Regions from separate parts of the Kitasatospora sp. NPDC023118 genome, predicted to be linked through region 2. Evidence: predicted binding sites of a transcription regulator. Region 2 holds the regulator's gene; each other region holds the start of a gene.
The links. Region 2 encodes HrcA, which represses chaperone genes, less so after heat shock. Its sites were predicted from a motif close to TTNGCACTCNGNNNNNCNGAGTGCNAA; they were not measured.
Positions count from the first base shown of each region.

Region 1 (4,358 bases), on a different contig from region 2:
GTTCTCGGCCTCCTCCTCCTTCTTCTCCACCACGAGGGTCTCGGTGGTGAGGAGCAGGGAGGCGATCGAGGCGGCGTTCTCCAGCGCGGAGCGGGTGACCTTGACCGGGTCGATGACGCCGGCCTTCACCAGGTCGCCGTACTCGCCGGTGGCGGCGTTGTAGCCCTGGCCGATCTCCAGCTCGGAGACCTTGGAGGTGATGACGTAGCCCTCCAGGCCGGCGTTCTGGGCGATCCAGCGCAGCGGCTCGTGCAGCGCCTTGCGGACCACGGCGACACCGGTGGCCTCGTCGCCCGACAGGCCCAGGCCGTCGTTCAGCACCTTGGCGGCGTGGACCAGGGAGGCGCCACCACCGGCGACGATGCCCTCCTCGACCGCGGCGCGGGTCGCCGAGATGGCGTCCTCCAGGCGGTGCTTGCGCTCCTTCAGCTCCACCTCGGTGGCGGCGCCGACCTTGATGACGCAGACGCCGCCGGCCAGCTTGGCCAGGCGCTCCTGCAGCTTCTCGCGGTCCCAGTCGGAGTCGGTCGCGGCGATCTCGCCCTTGATCTGGGCGACGCGGCCGGCCACGGCCTCGGCGTCACCGGCACCGTCGACGATCGTGGTCTCGTCCTTGGTGATGGTCACGCGGCGGGCGGTGCCCAGCACGTCCAGGCCGACCTGGTCGAGCTTGAGGCCGACCTCCTCGGAGATGACCTGGCCACCGGTCAGGACGGCCAGGTCGCCGAGGATCGCCTTGCGGCGGTCGCCGAAGCCCGGGGCCTTCACGGCGACGGCGTTGAAGGTGCCGCGGATCTTGTTCACGACCAGGGTCGACAGCGCCTCGCCGTCGACGTCCTCGGCGATGATCAGCAGCGGCTTGGAGGCACCGCCCTGCAGGATCTTCTCCAGCAGCGGCAGCAGCTCCTGGATGGAGGAGATCTTGCCCTGGTTGATCAGGATGTACGGGTCCTCCAGGACCGCCTCCTGCCGCTCCGCGTCGGTCACGAAGTACGGCGACAGGTAGCCCTTGTCGAACTGCATGCCCTCGGTGAAGTCCAGCTCCACGCCGAAGGTGTTCGACTCCTCGACGGTGATGACACCGTCCTTGCCGACCTTGTCGATCGCCTCGGCGATCAGCTCGCCGACCTGGGTGTCCTGGGCGGAGAGGGACGCGACGGCGGCGACGTCGTCCTTGCCCTCGATCTCGCGGGCCACCGACAGCAGGTGCTCGGAGACGGCGGCGACGGCCTTGTCGATGCCCTTCTTCAGGGCGGCCGGGCCGGCACCGGCGGCGACGTTGCGCAGACCCTCGTTGACCAGGGCCTGGGCCAGCACGGTGGCGGTGGTGGTGCCGTCACCCGCGACGTCGTTGGTCTTGGTGGCGACCTCCTTGACGAGCTGCGCGCCAAGGTTCTCGTACGGGTCGTCCAGCTCGACCTCGCGGGCGATGGTGACACCGTCGTTGGTGATGGTCGGAGCGCCGAACTTCTTGTCGATGACGACGTTGCGGCCCTTGGGGCCGATGGTCACCTTGACGGTGTCGGCCAGCTTGTTGACACCGCGCTCCAGCGAGCGGCGGGCGTCCTCGTCGAACTGCAGGATCTTCGCCATGTTCCCTATTCCCTCGGGGCTGCGGCCGGCCCAGCGGCCGCCGAACTACGTGAACCAACAACCACGCCCCGGGCCCCTGTCACTTGGGACACGGATCCGGGGCGGGTCGGGACGTCTTACTTCTCGATGATCGCGAGAACGTCGCGGGCGGAGAGCACCAGGTACTCCTCGCCCTGGTACTTCACCTCGGTGCCGCCGTACTTCGAGTACAGGACGATGTCACCGACGGCGACGTCGAGCGGCAGACGCTGGCCGTCCTCAAAGCGGCCCGGGCCGACGGCCAGGACGACGCCCTCCTGGGGCTTCTCCTTGGCGGTGTCCGGGATAACCAGGCCGGAGGCCGTGGTGGTCTCGGCGTCGAGCGGCTGGACCACAATGCGGTCCTCAAGCGGCTTGATGGCAACCTTGCTGCTGGTGGTCACGTCCGAGCTCCCCTTCGGAGATTACGGGGTTTTCTAACGGGTAGGGGCGAACCTGCGAGCCTGCCGTCGCGGGGGTCAGACACGCGTCTTCGCGTTAGCACTCCCCCAGTGGGGAGTGCCAAGGACGACCATAGGGCCGTGTTAGCACTCAGTCAACCAGAGTGCCAACGGCGCGCCCGGGAGTCTCGCGCTGCGGATGAGTGGTCGCACTCGTGTGTGCCTGATCCGCCCTTGGGTCACTCCCGCCCGGCTGCGGCCGGGCGACCTCCTCCCACGTCCTCTGACCGGTCAGAATGGCCCCGTGGACACCGAGAACCTCCAGCCCCTGCTGACCCCCGAGGGTCAGGCCCTGCTCGCCGAGTTGCGCGAGTTCACGCCCGAGGAGGAGTTGGCGCTCGCCACCCGGCTGCGGCGGGAGCATCCGGCGGAGCTGGTGTCGGCGGCGTTCGGGCAGGCGCGGTTGCGGCAGCGGGCGCGGGCGAAGTTCGGGGCGGACGCGGACCTGATGTACTTCACGCCCAACGGGGTCGAGCAGTCCACCCGGCGCAGCGTGGCCGAGTGGCGGGCGCGCCGGTTCGCCGGGTTGGGGGTGCGGCGGCTCGCCGACCTGTGCTGCGGCATCGGCGGGGACGTGCTGGCGCTGGCCCGGGCCGGGATCGAGGTGCTGGCCGTCGACAAGGACCCGGCGGCCTGCGCCGCGACCGCGGCCAACGCCGCCGCGCTGGGCCTGTCCGAGCTGGTCGAGGTGCGCTGCGCGGACGTCGCCGAGGTGGACGTCACCGGCTACGACGCGGTGTTCACCGACCCGGCCCGCCGCACCTCGCGCGGCCGGGTGTTCGACCCCGAGGCGTACGCCCCGCCGCTGTCCTGGGCGATCGAGGCCGGACGGCGGACCCCGATCGGCGCGCTGAAGGTGGCGCCGGGCATCCCGCACGAGGCCGTCCCGGCGGACGCCGAGGCGGAGTGGGTCTCCGACCACGGGGACGTCAAGGAGGCGGTGCTCTGGTTCGGCACCGAGTCCGCCCGCCCGCACCGCGCCACCCTGTTGCCGCAGGGCGCCAGCCTGACCGGCGGCGACCTGCCCGACCCGCCGGCCGGCCCGGTCGGGCGGTACCTGTACGAGCCGGACGGCGCGGTGATCCGGGCGCACCTGGTGGCCGAGGTGGCCGAGCAGGTCGGCGGCCGGCTGATCGACCCGAAGATCGCCTACCTGACCTCGGACGAGCTGGTCGCCACCCCGTACGCGCACGCCTTCGAGCTCACCGACGTGCTGCCGTTCCACATCAAGAAGCTGAAGGCGCTGCTGCGCGAGCGCCAGGTCGGCACGGTGGTGATCAAGAAGCGCGGGATGGCGATCACCCCGGAGGAGTTGCGCCGTCAGCTCAAGCCCTCCGGGCCGAACACCGTCACGGTGATCCTCAGCCGCACCGACCACGGCCCGCTGATGATGCTGGGCCGGCCCGTCCAGGCGCCCTGAGGGACGTCCTAGGAGGCGGGCGGCTGGATGTAGTCGTCCAGCCTGGCCACCGAGAAGCCCTGCTCCTGGATCCGGGCCAGCAGCTCGCCGAACATCTGGGTCATCGTGGCGCCCTTGAGCTCCTTGGGGCCGCGGAAGTGCGCCAGGATGATGTCGCCGGGCTTCAGCTTCTTGTCGGCGGCCTGGTACTGCATGTCGTGGATCTGCATCGACTCGCGCCAGAGCACGATCGCGCGCGGGCCGCACTGCTGCACCGAGGTGTTGAGCATCGGGGTGTTGGCGCCGTCGCCGAACGGCGGGCGGAACAGCAGCGGGGCGGTGCCGTACTGCTGGGTGAGCGCGGCCTGGTCGTCGCAGATCTCGGACTTCTGTTTCTCCGCCGAGAGCTTGCTCATCACCGGGTGGGTGACGGTGTGGTTCTGGATATGGTTGCCGAGCGCCTGGAGCGGCTTGAAGTAGCCGTAGTCGTCCTTGACGATGTCCTTGGTCAGGAACATCGTGATCGGCACCTTGAGGTCGGTCAGCATTTCGACGAACTTCGGGTCCTTCTCGGCGCCGTCGTCGATGGTGATGAAGACGACCTTGTCGCTCGTCTTCACATCGCTGAACACCGGTACGGTGCCGGTGCGTTCGAGCTTGATCGGCTTGTCCGTGGGCGGCGCGGGGGCCGGGGCGAGCGGCTTGAGGTTCCACTTCGCCCAGGCCGCGGCGTCGCCCTCGGCCGGGGCCGCGCCGGGGGTGGTGGCCGCGGCCGTCGGCGCGGCGCCGCCGGACGGCTGGGGCGCGGCCGAGGCGTTCTTCGTCGCGGCGGGGGCGGCGCTGCCGCCGCCCCCGTTGTCGCCGCACGCGGTGGCGAAGGCCAGCAG
Region 1 is NZ_JBVHHW010000002.1:141,438-145,795, forward strand. Features, by position in the region: gene groL (chaperonin GroEL) at 1-1,593, opposite strand, end outside; gene groES (co-chaperone GroES) at 1,710-2,015, opposite strand; gene ACZ3UD_RS03025 (THUMP-like domain-containing protein) at 2,296-3,492, shown strand; gene ACZ3UD_RS03030 (polysaccharide deacetylase family protein) at 3,501-4,358, opposite strand, start outside.
Region 1: a site for HrcA is predicted at 2,157-2,183, ahead of groES (co-chaperone GroES). Genes of this name have one in related genera too.

Region 2 (4,358 bases):
GCCGCGCTTGTAGAGGTAGACCAGGGCCAGCGACTGCCCCTGCCCGTTCCGGAAGCAGACCAGCGAGCAGAGCAACTGCGGCCCGAAGCCGTTCGCCTCCAGCTCGCTGTTGACCGCGTGCAGGTCGTTCACCAGCTCCGGCAGCTCCCCGGGCTGGTGCCGGGCGAGCAGCCAGGAGTAGCCGTAGCCGTCCTTGGAGGCCTCCACCGGTACGCCGCCGCGCTCGGTGTCGGCGTCCAGCAGCGCCCGGACCTGCTGCTCGACCTGGACGAAGGCCGCGCCCTCGACGGCCGCGAAGCAGACCGAGCCGAGCCCGGTGGGGAGGAACCCGGCCCCGGCCTCCAGGGTGAGCGCGGCGGACGGCACGCCGAACAGCTGGTCGAGGTCGGGCTTGACGGGCTTGCTGCGGCCGAACAGGGCGTCCAGGAATCCCACGGTGGTCCTTTCCTCAACGGGAATCAGCGGCCGAGCTGCTCGGAGATCTTCGCCAGCTGCGCCAGCCGCTTCTCCAGCGTCGGGTGGGTGGAGAGCAGCTGGGAGGCGGTCTCCCGGGCGCTGAGCGCGGGGGCGAAGTAGAAGGCGTTGTACGGCTGCGACTTGCGCAGGTCCTCGGTGGGGATGGCCGCGATCTGCCCGGTCACCTTGGTCAGGGCCGAGGCCAGGGCGCTGGGCCGGCCGGTGAGCTGCGCGGCGGCCCGGTCGGCGGCCAGCTCGCGGTAGCGGGAGAGCAGCCGGGTGAGCAGGAAGCTGATCGCGTAGACGACCATCGACACCAGGGGGATGATCAGCGCCGCGATGGCCGCGTTCTGGTCGTTGTTGTTGCGCCCGCCGCCCATAAACCCGCCGTACATGGCGACCCGGGTCATCGCCCCGGCGAGCACGCCGAGGAAGCCGGCGATGGTCATCACCGCGACGTCCCGGTGGGCGACGTGCGACAGCTCGTGCGCCAGGACGCCTTCCAGCTCCTCGGGTTCGAGCCGGCGCAGCAGGCCGGTGGTGACGCAGACCACGGCGTTCTGCGGGTTGCGGCCGGTGGCGAAGGCGTTCGGCATGTCGTTGTCGGCGACCGCCACGCGGGGCTTGGGCATGTCGGCCAGGGCACAGAGCCGGTCGATGGTGCCGTGCAGCTGGGGGTACTGCTCCTCGGTCACCTGGCGGGCGCCCATCGCCCGTTCGGTGATCTTGTCGCTGAACCAGAACTGGGCCACGAACAGCCCGCCGGAGATCAGCACGATCAGCGGCCAGGCCCCGCGCAGCAGCGCGATCAGCAGGCCCGTGAAACCGACGTACAGCAGCCCGATCACGAACATCGTCGCGACCATGCGGCTGGTCAGGCCGCGGTCGGGCGCGAAACGGGTGTGCTGGCCCGAGCTCGACATCTCTTGCTCCTCCGTTCGCCGTCGCTTTCGATGCTGCCACCCGGACGGCCCCAGGGCACCACCCCCGCGCCGCGAGTTGCGGCGGAAGGGGCCGTGCCCTGGGACTGCGGGCAGGATCACTCCGGCCGGGCCGTTCCTGGGACAGGACCCGGGCCTTACACTGGCAGATACGGTTTTGGCACTCGTGTGCGCAGAGTGCCAGGGTCGGGGTCCTCCCGGAGCGGCCCGCAGCATCACAGACGGACAACGTGCGAAGACGGAGGTGCGTGCCCATGGCCGGTGAGGTCCGCCAACTGGACGACCGCAAGCTCGCCGTTCTGCGTGCCATCGTCCAGGACTACGTGGGCACCGAGGAGCCGGTCGGCTCCAAGGCCCTCGTGGAGCGGCACAACCTCGGAGTCTCCCCGGCGACCGTGCGCAACGACATGGCGGCGCTGGAGGAGGAGGGCTACATCCACCAGCCGCACACCAGCGCCGGGCGCATCCCCACCGACAAGGGCTACCGGCTGTTCGTCGACAAGCTCGCCGAGGTCAAGCCGATGAGCGCCCCGGAGCGCCGGGCGATCCGGCACTTCCTGGACGGCGCCGTCGACCTGGACGACGTGGTCGCCCGCACGGTGCGGCTGCTCGCCCAGCTGACCCGGCAGGTCGCCGTGGTGCAGTACCCCTCGCTGACCCGCTCCACCGTCCGGCACATCGAGCTGGTGGCGCTGGCCCCGGCGAAGGTGATGCTGGTCCTGATCACCAACACCGGCCGGGTCGAGCAGCGGATGGTCGACTGCCCGGGCACGGTCGGCGAGACGGTCCTGGCGGACCTGCGGGCGCGGATCAACGTCCGGGCCGCCGGCCAGCGGCTGCCGGACGTCCCGGCGCTGCTGGAGGAGCTGCCGGCCACGTTCGAGCAGATCGACCGGCCGACCGTCAGTACGGTCCTGGCGACCCTGTTCGAGGCGCTGGCCGAGCAGAACGTGGAGCGGATCATGCTGGCCGGCACGGCCAACCTGACGCGTTTCGGCCACGACTTCCCGCTCACCATCCAGCCGGTCCTGGAGGCCCTGGAGGAGCAGGTCGTCCTGCTCCGCCTCCTGGGTGAGACCGGGGACGCCGGAATGACGGTCCGGATCGGGCGGGAGATTGCGTACGAAGGGCTGAATTCCACCTCGGTGGTGTCGGTCGGCTACGGTTCGGGCGACGAGAGCGTGGCCAAACTCGGTGTGATCGGTCCGACCCGGATGGACTACCCGGGCACAATGGGGGCGGTGCGGGCGGTGGCACGGTACGTGGGGCAGATCCTGGCCGAGTCGTAGCAAGCAACCGCTGTTAGATGTCTAACGGCGGTGTCCAGTCGCACTACTACAGGCGGAACAAGCGGAGCATTTGGTGGCCACGGACTACTACGCGGTACTCGGCGTCCGACGGGATGCGGGGCAGGACGAGATCAAGAAGGCGTTCCGGCGCCTGGCACGCGAACTGCACCCGGACGTCAACCCGGACCCGAAGACGCAGGAGCGGTTCAAGGAGATCAACGCCGCTTACGAGGTGCTCTCCGATCCGCAGAAGCGCCAGGTCTACGACCTCGGCGGTGACCCGCTCTCACCGGGCGGCGGGGGCGCGGGCGGCTTCGGCGCCGGCGCGGCGGGCTTCGGCTTCTCCGACATCATGGACGCCTTCTTCGGCGCCGCGGCCGGCCAGCGCGGCCCGCGCTCGCGCACCCGCCGCGGCCAGGACGCCATGATCCGGCTGGAGATCACCCTGGAGGAGGCCGCCTTCGGCGCCACCAAGGAACTCCAGGTCGACACCGCCGTCACCTGCACCACCTGCAACGGCGAGGGCGCGGCCCCCGGCACCTCCGCGCAGACCTGCGACATGTGCCGCGGCAAGGGCGAGGTCTCCCAGGTCACCCGCTCCTTCCTGGGGCAGGTCATGACCTCCCGCCCCTGCCCGCAGTGCCAGGGCTTCGGCACCGTCGTGCCGACCCCGTGCCCCGAGTGCGCCGGCGACGGCCGGGTCCGCGCCCGCCGCACCCTGACCGTCAAGATCCCGGCCGGTGTCGACAACGGCACCCGGATCCAGCTGGCCGGCGAGGGCGAGGTCGGCCCCGGCGGCGGCCCGGCCGGCGACCTGTACGTCGAGATCGCCGAGACCACCCACAGCGTCTTCCAGCGGCGCGGGGACGACCTGCACTGCACCGTCACCATCCCGATGACGGCCGCCGCGCTCGGCACCCAGGTGCCGCTGCAGACCCTAGACGGGCTGGAGGAGGTCGACATCCGGCCCGGCACCCAGTCCGGCCAGTCGATCCCGCTGCACGGCCGGGGCATCACCCACCTGCGCGGGGGCGGCCGGGGCGACCTGATAGTGCACGTCGAGGTTCAGACGCCCACCAAGCTCGACGCCGAGCAGGAGGAACTGCTGCGCCGGCTCGCCATACTGCGCGGCGAGGAGCGCCCGTCCGGCCAGTTCGCGCCGGGCCAGCAGGGCCTGTTCTCGCGTCTGAAGGACGCCTTCAACGGCCGGTAAGCCGTCCGGGAGGGGGTGCCGGGTTCAGGTCCCGAGAGACAGGTCCTGACCCGGCACCCCCTTCGCGTTCCCGTTCCGCCCACCCTCCGGAGGACCACCCCATGACCGCCCCCGTCTTCGTCGTCGAGACCGAGCGGATCGCCGCCGCCGCGCCCGGGGCGCTGGTGCGCCTGGACGGGGCGGAGGGGCGGCACGCGGCCGCGGTGAAGCGGCTGGCGGCCGGTGAGGCGGTGACCCTGGCGGACGGGCTGGGGCTCGGGGTGGACGGGGTGGTCGCCGAGGTGTTCGGCAAGGACGCGATCGACGTCACGGTGGCCGCCGTGCGCCGGGAGCCGGAGCCGGCGCCGCGGATCGTCGTCGTCCAGGCGCTGCCCAAGGGCGACCGCGGCGAGCTGGCCGTGGAGACCATGACCGAGGTCGGCGTGGACGTGGTGGTCCCCTGGGCGGCCTCGCGCTGCA
Region 2 is NZ_JBVHHW010000023.1:3,891-8,248, reverse strand. Features, by position in the region: gene pspAB (PspA-associated protein PspAB) at 1-435, opposite strand, end outside; gene htpX (zinc metalloprotease HtpX) at 459-1,379, opposite strand; gene hrcA (heat-inducible transcriptional repressor HrcA) at 1,652-2,686, shown strand; gene dnaJ (molecular chaperone DnaJ) at 2,760-3,899, shown strand; gene ACZ3UD_RS26610 (16S rRNA (uracil(1498)-N(3))-methyltransferase) at 4,001-4,358, shown strand, end outside.

Region 3 (4,358 bases), on a different contig from region 2:
TCCACGACGCCGTCTACCGGCCCGACCGCACCGAGAACGAGGAGCGCAGCGCCGCCCTGGCCGTCCGCGCGCTGACCGCCGCCGGCCTGCCCGCCGGGCAGGTCGCCGAGGTCGAGCGGCTCGTCCTGCTCACCGTCACCCACGACCCCGCCCCGGGCGACCGCGACGGCGAGGTGCTCTGCGACGCGGACCTCGCCGTCCTCGGCGGCTCCCCCGGGGCGTACGCGGCGTACGCGGCCGCCGTCCGGGAGGAGTACGCCTTCGTCCCGGAGCCGGACTTCCGCGCGGGCCGGGCCGCCGTGCTGCGCCAACTCCTCGCGCTCCCGGCGCTCTACCGCACCCCCACCGCCCGCGAGCGCTTCACCGCGACCGCCCGCACCAACCTGACGGCCGAGCTCAAGGGGCTCGAAAACTAGACCAGCTTGCCCACCGGCGCCACCACCGCGCCCCGCTTGCCGCACACCCAGTGCGGCTCCGGCCCCAACTCCGGCTCCACGCCGAGCGCGTGCGGGTCCCCGTCGGCCGCGCAGTCGGTGCACAGCGGCCACCGCCCGTACGCCTCCAGCAGCGCGTCCTGGACGTCCTGGGCAACCAGCCCGAGCACGTACTCGGTGCCGTCCGGCCACTGCTCCAACCACCAGCGGCGGTGCGTGACGGCCTGCTCCACCAGCGAGACGACGGCGGCGTCCGCCACGTCGCGCGCGGTGAGGTCGGCCAGGATCAGTGCCCGCGCGTTGTGCAGGGCGGTCTCGATGTCGTCGGAAGCCATCCGTCCATCCTCCCCCGAAACTCCCACTGCCCGAAACGCCGCGTGGGCGGCCCCCCGAAGGGAGCCGCCCACGCGGACGGGGAATCAACCGATCCGATCGAAGCGATCAGGATCAGAAGTCCATGTCACCGCCCGGCATGCCGCCGCCGGCGGCCGCGGCGGCCTTCTCCGGCTTGTCGGCGATGACGGCCTCGGTGGTGAGGAACAGCGCCGCGATGGAGGCGGCGTTCTGCAGCGCGGAGCGGGTGACCTTGGCCGGGTCGATGATGCCCGCGGCGACCAGGTCGACGTACTCGTTGGTGGCGGCGTTCAGGCCGTGACCGGCGGGGAGGTTGCGCACCTTCTCCACCACGACGCCACCCTCCAGGCCGGCGTTGGTCGCGATCTGCTTGATCGGGGCCTCCAGCGCGACCTTGACGATGTTGGCACCGGTGGCCTCGTCGCCGTCCAGCTCCAGCTTGTCGAAGGCGACACCGGCCTGCAGCAGGGCGACGCCACCACCGGCGACGATGCCCTCCTCGACGGCGGCCTTGGCGTTGCGGACGGCGTCCTCGATGCGGTGCTTGCGCTCCTTGAGCTCCACCTCGGTGGCCGCGCCGGCCTTGATGACGGCCACGCCGCCGGCCAGCTTGGCGAGGCGCTCCTGGAGCTTCTCGCGGTCGTAGTCCGAGTCGCTGTTCTCGATCTCGGCGCGGATCTGGTTCACGCGACCGGCGACCTGCTCGCTGTCGCCGCCACCGTCGACGATGGTGGTCTCGTCCTTGGTGATGACCACCTTGCGGGCGGTGCCCAGCAGGTCGATACCGGCGTTCTCCAGCTTGAGGCCGACCTCCTCGGAGATCACGGTGCCGCCGGTGAGGATGGCGATGTCGCCGAGCATGGCCTTGCGGCGGTCGCCGAAGCCCGGGGCCTTGACGGCGACGGACTTGAAGGTGCCGCGGATCTTGTTCACGACCAGGGTCGACAGGGCCTCGCCCTCGACGTCCTCGGCGATGATGACGAGCGGCTTGCCGCTCTGCATGACCTTCTCCAGCAGCGGGAGCAGGTCCTTGACCGAGCCGATCTTGGAGTTGGCGATGAGGATGTACGGGTCCTCGAAGGTCGCCTCCATGCGCTCCAGGTCGGTGGCGAAGTAGGCGGAGATGTAGCCCTTGTCGAAGCGCATGCCCTCGGTGAGCTCGAGCTCCAGGCCGAAGGTGTTGCTCTCCTCGACGGTGATGACGCCTTCCTTGCCGACCTTGTCCATGGCCTCGGCGATGAGCTCGCCGATCTGGGTGTCAGCGGCGGAGATGGAGGCGGTGGAGGCGATCTGCTCCTTGGTCTCCACGTCCTTGGCCTGGGCCAGCAGCTGGTCCGAGACGGCGGCGACGGCCTTCTCGATGCCGCGCTTCAGGGCCATCGGGTTGGCGCCGGCGGCGACGTTGCGCAGACCCTCGCGGACCAGGGCCTGGGCCAGCACGGTGGCGGTGGTGGTGCCGTCACCCGCGACGTCGTCGGTCTTCTTGGCGACCTCCTTGACGAGCTCGGCGCCGATCTTCTCGTACGGGTCCTCGAGCTCGATCTCCTTGGCGATGGAGACACCGTCGTTGGTGATCGTGGGGGCGCCCCACTTCTTCTCCAGCACGACGTTGCGACCCTTGGGGCCGAGCGTGACCTTCACTGCGTCGGCGAGCTGGTTCATGCCACGCTCAAGGCCGCGGCGAGCTTCCTCATCAAAGGCGATGATCTTGGCCATCTGAAGTGGTCCTCCGGGACACGGTCGACTGCTCGGACCAAGGGGTGCCCGCGACGGACGGCCCTGGTGTGCGGGGGTCCATTCCCCTACCGCTCCCGGGGGCCTCACCGACCCGGTCCGCTGTCACTCTCACGCTGTGAGTGCTAACGCCAATGATTAGCACTCCGGGTGGTCGAGTGCAAGCCCAATCGGCAACCCGCGAGCCGCCGTCGAGCCCCGTCCGCGCTCGCGGACGGGGACGCGAACGGGCCCGCACGACGCGTGTCGTGCGGGCCCGTCGAGAAGCAGGAGGTCCACCAGCGGTGGGCCGTGCCGAGCTCCTGGAGTCGGAAGGGGTCAGACCGCCGCGCGAACCATGTCCGCCTGCGGGCCCTTCTGTCCCTGAGAGATCTCGAACTCGACCCGCTGGCCCTCCTCGAGGGTGCGGTAGCCGTCCATCTGGATCGCGCTGTAGTGGACGAAGACGTCCGCACCACCGTCGACCGCGATGAAGCCGTAGCCCTTCTCCGCGTTGAACCACTTGACGGTGCCCTGAGCCATTCCGAACTCCCCTAGTGCTGTGCTGGCCCTTCACGTGCCCGCAGGTCGCGGGCCCGGGTCTGGTTGAAGGCCGGCCCGGGGAACCCCCCCTGAGCGCAGCCGTGCACGCCGCAATCCTCCGCACAGAAAGCCGAACGGCTTCCGATGGGCGGTCGATTACGCCGACCGCCGCTGAATGTATCCGGATCGACGCCCTCTGCAACAGGGCCAGCCGCCAGGAATTCCATGGGCCCGTCGAGAGACAAGGCCGAACAAACCGGGATGAAATCGGCATTTCATGCCGGACATAGCGGACGAATTACCCAAACCCCCGCAGGAATTCTGACATCTGCCTGACATGTTTCACGGCCCGGGACGCGAGCCGGTCTCAGCGTCCGGACGACCTCCGGCCAAGCACTGCGCGAGTCGGAAGGGGAGCCCCGTTCCCAGCAGAGCCACACTCTACTCCGACTTGACCCGGAAATATTCCCGCCGAAATGCCAGCGACCGCCCGCACATACGGAGAGTCGAATTCCGTACGTACGGGCGGCCGGGAAGCGGGATGCGACGGCTCAGCAGCCGCCGGCCACCGCCGGAATGATCGAGACGTTCGCGCCGTCCTTGATCTCGGTCGCCAGGCCCTCGGCGAACCGCACGTCGTCGTCGTTCACGTACACGTTGACGAAGCGGCGCAGCTTTCCGGTGTCGTCCAGGATCCGGGCGGAGATGCCCGCGTGGTTCTGCTCCAGGTCGGCGATGACCTCGGCCAAGCTGGCCCCCTCGGCGGTCACCTCGGCCGCGCCGCCGGTGTAGGCGCGCAGGATGGTGGGGATGCGGACTTTGGCGCTCATGGCTCTCCTAGCGGGGGTGGGGGTGGTTCAGACGGACGCGAGACCGGCGGAGCGGAAGGACTCCAGCGTCGGGCGGATGACGGCGGTCATCCCGGCGTCGGAGACGGCGTCCAGCGTCTTCAGGCCGTCGCCGGTGTTGATCGCGACGGTCTCCTTGGCCGGGTCCAGCTGACCGGTCTCGACCAGCTTCTTCAGCACGCCGACGGTCACCCCGCCCGCGGTCTCCGCGAAGATCCCCTCGGTCCGGGCCAGCAGCCGGATCGCCGCCACGACCTCTTCGTCCGTGACGTCCTCGACCGCCCCGCCGGTCCGGCGGGCGATGTCCAGCACGTACGGGCCGTCCGCCGGGTTGCCGATCGCCAGCGACTTGGCGATGGTGTCCGGCTTGACCGGCTTGATCACGTCCCGGCCCGCCTTGAACGCGGCCGACACCGGCGAGCAGCCCTCGGCCTGGGCGCCGAAGATCCGGTACGGCCGGTCCTCC
Region 3 is NZ_JBVHHW010000005.1:7,928-12,285, reverse strand. Features, by position in the region: gene ACZ3UD_RS08100 (HD domain-containing protein) at 1-416, shown strand, start outside; gene ACZ3UD_RS08095 (hypothetical protein) at 413-769, opposite strand; gene groL (chaperonin GroEL) at 882-2,504, opposite strand; gene ACZ3UD_RS08085 (cold-shock protein) at 2,841-3,044, opposite strand; gene ACZ3UD_RS08080 (MoaD/ThiS family protein) at 3,596-3,874, opposite strand; gene thrC (threonine synthase) at 3,902-4,358, opposite strand, start outside.
Region 3: a site for HrcA is predicted at 2,661-2,687, ahead of groL (chaperonin GroEL). Genes of this name have one in related genera too.